DNA from 2 places in the Glutamicibacter sp. TV12E genome. Region 1 is predicted to be linked to the other one. Evidence: riboswitches for the same ligand, from Rfam matches in the RefSeq annotation. Region 1 holds a riboswitch; the other holds the start of a gene.
What was found. Region 1 has a riboswitch for glycine ahead of gcvP (aminomethyl-transferring glycine dehydrogenase). Riboswitches for the same ligand answer to the same signal wherever they lie in the genome.
Positions count from the first base shown of each region.

Region 2: another riboswitch for glycine. It lies ahead of cycA (D-serine/D-alanine/glycine transporter); the one in region 1 lies ahead of gcvP (aminomethyl-transferring glycine dehydrogenase).

Region 1 covers NZ_JBQVVF010000001.1:2,175,473-2,178,877, reverse strand. Annotated here, with positions in the region: gene gcvP (aminomethyl-transferring glycine dehydrogenase) at 1-1,475, opposite strand, end outside; glycine riboswitch at 1,641-1,738, opposite strand; gene ACT7DV_RS10180 (SGNH/GDSL hydrolase family protein) at 1,840-2,628, opposite strand; gene ACT7DV_RS10175 (serine hydrolase domain-containing protein) at 2,677-3,405, opposite strand, start outside.
Region 2 covers NZ_JBQVVF010000001.1:1,774,699-1,778,103, reverse strand. Annotated here, with positions in the region: gene ACT7DV_RS08330 (heavy metal translocating P-type ATPase) at 1-828, shown strand, start outside; glycine riboswitch at 1,308-1,406, shown strand; glycine riboswitch at 1,408-1,515, shown strand; gene cycA (D-serine/D-alanine/glycine transporter) at 1,692-3,197, shown strand; gene ACT7DV_RS08320 (4a-hydroxytetrahydrobiopterin dehydratase) at 3,370-3,405, shown strand, end outside.

The sequences.
Region 1 (3,405 bases):
TCCAGCGCCAGGTCGCGGTCCGAGAGGCGGCGCAGGTAGCGCATCATCTGGGTCTCGGAGGAGATGGTGTTGAAGATCGGGTGGGTCATGAAGTCGCTGGTGCGCACCTGACCGGCAGGGATCTCGAATCCTTCCGGGGCAGAGAGCTGCACGCCGAAGACCTCCAGCAGGGACTTCACAATGCTCGAGGTGGTGGTCTCATCGGTGGAGATGCCGACCTGGGTGTCGCTGACCTTGCGCAGGTTGATGCCCGCGGCGATGGCCTTGGCGATGATTTCCCCGGCGTTCTCGACGTTCACCACGACGGTGTCGAAGAAGGTCTGCGAGGCCAGGGTGAATCCGCCGGCAACCAGCGAGCTGGCGATCACGCGGGCGTGGTTGTTGGCGCGTGATGCAATCTGCTTCAGGCCTGCCGGGCCGTGGTAGACGGCGTACATCGAGGCGCAGATGGCCAGCAATGCCTGGGCGGTGCAGATGTTGGAGGTGGCCTTCTCGCGGCGGATGTGCTGCTCGCGGGTCTGCAGGGCCAGGCGGTAGGCAGGAACTCCTGCGTCATCCACCGAAACACCGACCAGGCGTCCTGGCATGGAACGGGTCAGGCCATCGGCCACCGCCATGTAGGCTGCGTGCGGTCCGCCGAAGAACAGCGGCACGCCGAAGCGCTGGGTGTTGCCCACGGCGATATCGGCGCCCTGCTCGCCTGGAGGGGTGATCATGGTCAGTGCCAGCAGGTCGGCGATCACGGTGACCATGGCGCCGGCTTCCTTGGCGGCGGCGATGATGCCGGTGTGCTCGGAGATGGAGCCGTTGCTGCCTGGCTGCTGCAGCACGATGCCGGAGATGTCGCCTTCTGGCAGGCCTGCGGAGAGGTCAGCGACCTCGACTTCGAAGCCCAGCGCGTCGGCGCGGCCCTGCACGACCTTGATGGTCTGCGGGAAGATGTTGGAGTCCAGGACGGTCTTGCCCTTGGCCTTCTTCTTGTTGGCACGGCGCATCATCAGCACCGCTTCGGCGGCGGCGGAGGATTCGTCCAGCAGCGAGGCGTTGGCGATCGGCAGTCCGGTCAGGTCCATGACCATGGTCTGGAAGTTCAGCAGGGCTTCGAGGCGGCCCTGGGAGATTTCTGGCTGGTACGGGGTGTAGGCGGTGTACCAGGCCGGGTTTTCCACGATGTTGCGGCGGATCACCGCGGGGGTGATGGTGTCGTAGAAGCCCTGGCCGATCATCTGGGTCTTCATGACGTTCTTGGAGGCCAGGTCACGCAGGTGGGCTAGTGCTTGGGTTTCGCTCAGGGCGGCTGGGATATCCAGCATGGCGTCTTGGCGGATGTCTGCCGGAACGGCGGTGTCGATCAGGTCTTCGAGGCTGTTGTAGCCCAGAGTCTGAAGCATGGTGTCTACGTCGGAAGGACGCGGGCCGATATGGCGGGCAACGAATTCGCTATTCGTAGAAGCCGAAATCTGCGTGCTGGTCATGGTGCTGGAGTCTCCACGGGGATCTGTCTTGGCGCATGCCAAAGGAAGGACGCTTTGCCTCCCCATCCCTGTTGCACTACCTGAGAGTTTTACGCGTCCGGCCAACTAAGCCGGGCGCTTGCACCTTCGGTGAACCGGTACTGGCCGGCTACTTTCCAGAGTTGCCTCGTGATGGCGGTACGGGGGCCTGAGAGTTTCCTGGGGAGGAATTGCTCCTACGGCGCCCGTCCATGGTGTGAACGGGGCTCTCCCGCCATCCGTCTATGGCGCACGCTGCCGGTCGGAGACCCGCAGCACACAACCATGTTACCTGCCTCGCGCGGAACATCAAAGACGCCTCGGCAGAAAAACTGTCACAAAACTTCTAGCTCGCCGGGACGGCTAGCCGAACGTACTCGGGATACTTGGCTGACAAGGAGTCTCCAGAGGACGTTCCGGTCAGGCGGCGCTTGAGCCACGGCACCAAATGCTCGGTGGCCCAGCCCAATTCTTCCTTGAGCTTCTCGCCGCGCGAGTTCACGGCCAGCTCGGGCAGCACCGGAGCCTGGATCAGTTCGGCCCAGTTGCCCTCGGCCACCTGCTCTTCGCCCAGGACGTTGAGCACCTTGGAGGCCATCAGCGCATGGCCAAGTTCATTCATATGCAGGCGGTCTGCCGCCCAGTACCGCAGGTCCGAGAATTCCCGCCAGCGCCAGTAGTCGGCGATGATCGCGCCGTGCTTGTCGGCGATCTCGCGGACCTTCTCGTTGTAGATGGCAGTGCGCGGGCGAGTCCTGGAAAACAGCGGGGATTCGACGGTATCAAAACCGGTAAAGAGCATCACGGTGCAACCGGCCTCGGAAAAGCGGCGGACCATTCCCTCATAGCCGCGCATCAGCGCGTCCAAATCCGCGGTGGGACGCAAAATGTCATTGCCGCCGGCGTAGATGCTCACCAGGTCCGGGGCCATGGACAGCCCCTGGTCCAGTTGCTGGTTGATCACCTGGCCAATTTTCTTGCCGCGCACCGCAAGGTTGGCATATTCCCAATCCCCCTGGGCACCGAGCACTTCGGCAACTCGATCAGCCCATCCGCGCACCTGGTTTGGACGTTCTGCATCAACATCGCCGACGCCTTCGGTGAATGAATCACCTAATGCCAAAAACTTCTTCACTTCAATCCCACTTCGTCTTGCTGATGATTTTGCGTTGTGCCGTTGCGGCTAGCTGGATTTCGCCTTGGCGCCCTTGGCCAAGATGAGCTGGCGGCACAGCTGGCTCAATTGCACCCCGGTGGAGGTTTCCCTGGCACCTTCGCTGCGCGAGGGGATGAAGCCGAAGCCCAACTGGTAGGCCGGGTCCGCGAAAGCCAGGGAGGAGTTCGCGCCATCGTGCCCGTAGGCAAAAATCGAGCCGTAGTTGTTGCGCGCGGTGGCTTTCATGAATCCCAGTGCGAAGGCTTGCAGCAATCCATTGGTGCGGTCATGGCCGTAGACCAGCTCGGTGGATACTCGCGACCAGGTGTCTTCGCTGAGCAATCCGCGCGAAGCGCCGAGGGCAGGAACCGCCCCGAAGGACGCCGCGTAGATGGCAGCCAGGCCCTGGGCGCTGGCTACGCCGCCCATGGAAGCCGGGCCAAGTTCACGTACCTGCGCCGCATTGGCCAGCTCGTGCCAGTTGTACACCGGGCCGCTTTCCAGGGCGAACCCGGAGGAGGAGTTCACGGCGAGGCCAGCCGGTGAGAAGGGGTCGAAAAATTCGGCGGGAGCTTCGGCCGCCGGCAAGACGTCGCGGTAGCGGGATTCCAACGCAGGATCCTGCCCGATATAGGCGTCCACCCCCAGCGGCTTGCGGATGCGCTCTTCAAAGATCTCCTTGAGTTCCTTGCCGGTGACCCTGCGAACCAGTTCTTCCATGAGCACCCCCATGGTGATGGCATGGTAGCCCACGAT
Region 2 (3,405 bases), 400 kb from region 1:
TCCGTGGAACACCACTCCGAGCACCCGATCGCCCAGGCCATCGCCAAGGCCGCAGCAGCCCAGGGCGAGCTGGCCCAGGTCACCGGCTTCGAGTCGGATCCCGGCGGCGGAGTCCTCGGCGTGATCGAGGGCCGCAAGGTGGTGGTCGGACGCGCCAGCTGGCTCGCCACCCAGGGCACCGATCTCGACCAGCAGGCCCGCACCATGCTCGCCGACGCAGAATCCCAGGGCGCCACGGCGATCCTGGTCTCGGTGGACGGCGAGTTCCAGGCCGTGATCTCCGTGGCTGACAAGGTCAAGGATTCGAGTGCCGCAGCGATCAGCGAACTGCAGCAGCGTGGACTGCGCGTGGTGTTGCTGACCGGCGATAACCAGTCGGTGGCGGCCAAGGTCGCCGCCGGAGTGGGAATCAAGTCCGCAGACGTGTTCGCCGGGGTCTTCCCAGCGGACAAGGCCAAGGCCATTGCCTCGCTGCAGGAGCAAGGACGCGTGGTGGCAATGGTCGGCGACGGCGTCAACGACGCTCCCGCCCTGGCCCAGGCGGACCTCGGCATCGCCATGGGCTCGGGCACCGATGTGGCTATCGAGGCGGCCGACATCACCCTGATGGGCAACGACCTGCACCAGGTCGCCGCAGCCATCGACCTGTCGGACAAGACGCTGTCAACCATCAAGATGAACCTGTTCTGGGCCTTCGCCTACAACACCGCGGGCATCCCGATCGCAGCCCTCGGGCTGCTGAACCCGATGATCGCCGGCGGTGCCATGGCGGCCAGCTCGGTGCTGGTGGTGCTCAACTCGCTGCGACTGCGCCGCTTCGGCAAATAGCGCCCGGCCCGCTGCGCTTCCCCGACGCAGGTCATGACTTGCTTGAAAGTCGCGAAGCATCCGCTTTCACTCAAGCTCATGACCTCGTCCAGGGTTGCTACTCCGTCTTCGCCATAGGCCATAGCCTGCAGATTCCCTCCTTTCATCGTCATGATTTGCGCCAGATCACTTCGAGTCCTGAAGCAATCGAGCACTGGCATCCCAATGCGTACTTGCCATTCATCGCTCTTGATGACGGCGACCACCCTGCTGGTTGGGACAAGAGTTCAAGTCAGGTGCGGGAACAGTTTCGAGCAGACCGCCTGCAGCACCTCCCCTTGCCTCCGACAAGGGCCCGGATTCCCGCGATATCCGCAAAGCCGGCTCGCGGCCATTCCTGTGGGACGGCCCACGAGGCAACAATAAAACTTTCAGTCGTGCGACTTGCATCACATTCACAGTTCTGCGCATACTGTGATGGCAATCACCACATATGCCGCTGATGCGTGGCGGGAGAGACCCGTCCTCACCAAGGGCGGGCGCCGTAGGAGCAATTTCCTCCCCGGGAAACTCTCAGGCACCCGTACCGCCACGAGAAGGCAACTCTGGAAAGCAGCACAGAATGAACTGTGCTCACCGAAGGAGCAAGCTTCGCCCAGTAGTCGGGTTGAAGTGAAAACTCTCAGGTTCATATACAGATTGGGGAGGGACCACGAACAGTGACGCTTTCAGCGCCTCCGATTCGACGGCTCTCTCCAGCGGCATAGGCAGCAGCTGCTCTCAGCGCAGCGGGCTGACGTTGCCTTCCCGGAGCCGGGCGAGTCTGGCGTTCCCAGCAAAGTAAGTTGCTAGGCGTCACGCCACACTCCTGGAAGGCAACCAGCATGAGTACCACCAGTTCTGATCCCACACTTGAACGCGGACTATCCAACCGGCATATCCAGCTCATCGCCATTGGCGGCGCCATCGGCACCGGCCTGTTCATGGGCTCCGGCAAAACCATCTCCGTCGCCGGCCCGTCGGTCATCTTTGTCTACATGATCATCGGCTTCATGCTCTTCTTCGTCATGCGTGCGATGGGCGAGCTGCTGCTGAGCAACCTGGACTACAAGACTTTTGCCGATTTTGCAGGCGACCTGCTGGGTCCCTGGGCAGCTTTCTTCACCGGCTGGACCTACTGGTTCTGCTGGGTGGTCACCGGCATTGCGGACGTCGTCGCCATCGCCCATTATGTTGCTTTCTGGTGGGGCGACCTCCCGCTGTGGATTCCTGCCTTGGCCTGCATCGCGCTGCTGCTGGTGCTGAACTTGGCCACAGTAAAAGCCTTCGGCGAAACCGAATTCTGGTTCGCGCTGATCAAGATCGTCGCCATCGGCGCGCTCATCGTCGTTGGCCTGGTCATGATCATCACCGGCTTCCAGCACAACGGTGCCACCGCATCAATCGCGAACCTGTGGGCCAACGGCGGAATGTTCCCCACCGGGTTCATGGGTTTCGTAGCCGGATTCCAAATCGCGGTATTTGCGTTCGTGGGCATCGAATTGGTGGGCACAACTGCCGCCGAAACCAAGGATCCCGAAAAGACCCTTCCGAAGGCCATCAACTCCATCCCGGTCCGCATCCTGTTCTTCTATGTGGGCGCCTTGATCATCTTGATGACCGTCCAGCCTTGGAAGCTGTTCTCCTCCGAGAACTCTCCCTTCGTTGGGATGTTCGCCCTGGCCGGGCTGGCTGGGGCTGCCGGCATCATCAACTTCGTGGTGCTCACCAGTGCAACCTCCAGCGCTAATTCCGGCATTTACTCCACTTCCCGCATGCTGCGCGGGCTGGCCTTGGAAGCCGACGCTCCGGCCGGCTTTGCGAAGCTTTCACGCCGCAAGGTTCCCAAGAACGCACTGATGTTCTCCTGCATGTTCCTGCTGGCCGGTGTCGTCCTGCTCTACAGCGGTGATTCGGTCATGGGCGCCTTCACCCTGGTCACCACGGTGTCGGCCTTGTGCTTCATGTTCGTCTGGACCATCATCCTGCTCAGCTACTTGGTTTTCCGCGCCCGCCGCCCTCACCTGCACGACGCTTCCAGCTTCAAGGTTCCCGGCGGACGGGTCATGCCGTATGCGGTGCTGGTCTTCTTCGGATTCATCCTCTGGGCGCTGACCACTCAGCCGGATACCTTTGCCGCCCTGCTGGTCACGCCAGTTTGGTTCCTGGTTCTGGGCTTGGGCTACCTTGTTGTTCGCCGCAGCCCGCAGCACGAAGCGTTGCGTCTGGCCCACAGGGGTAAGGTGGCACACGAACGCTATGAAGCAACGGCCTACCGCGACAGCCAGGCCTTCGGCCACGGGGAAACGTCATCTGTCGTTGAGTCTGCAGGGAACAAGGCACGCCAGTAGTCTGAAATGGTCCAGCATCGCTGGCTGCTGACCCGCACCTTGGCCAAGGTGCGGGTCTGCCTGCGCATTCACTGTGCGCCCTGTACCTTCACTGCAATTACTGCGAAGATGATACTGGCGGCCTCTAGCCTGCACCATGGGATAAAACTCCGCCTCACAAGGAGATGCTCTCATGACTAATATTCGACAGATTTCCCGCGCTCAATCA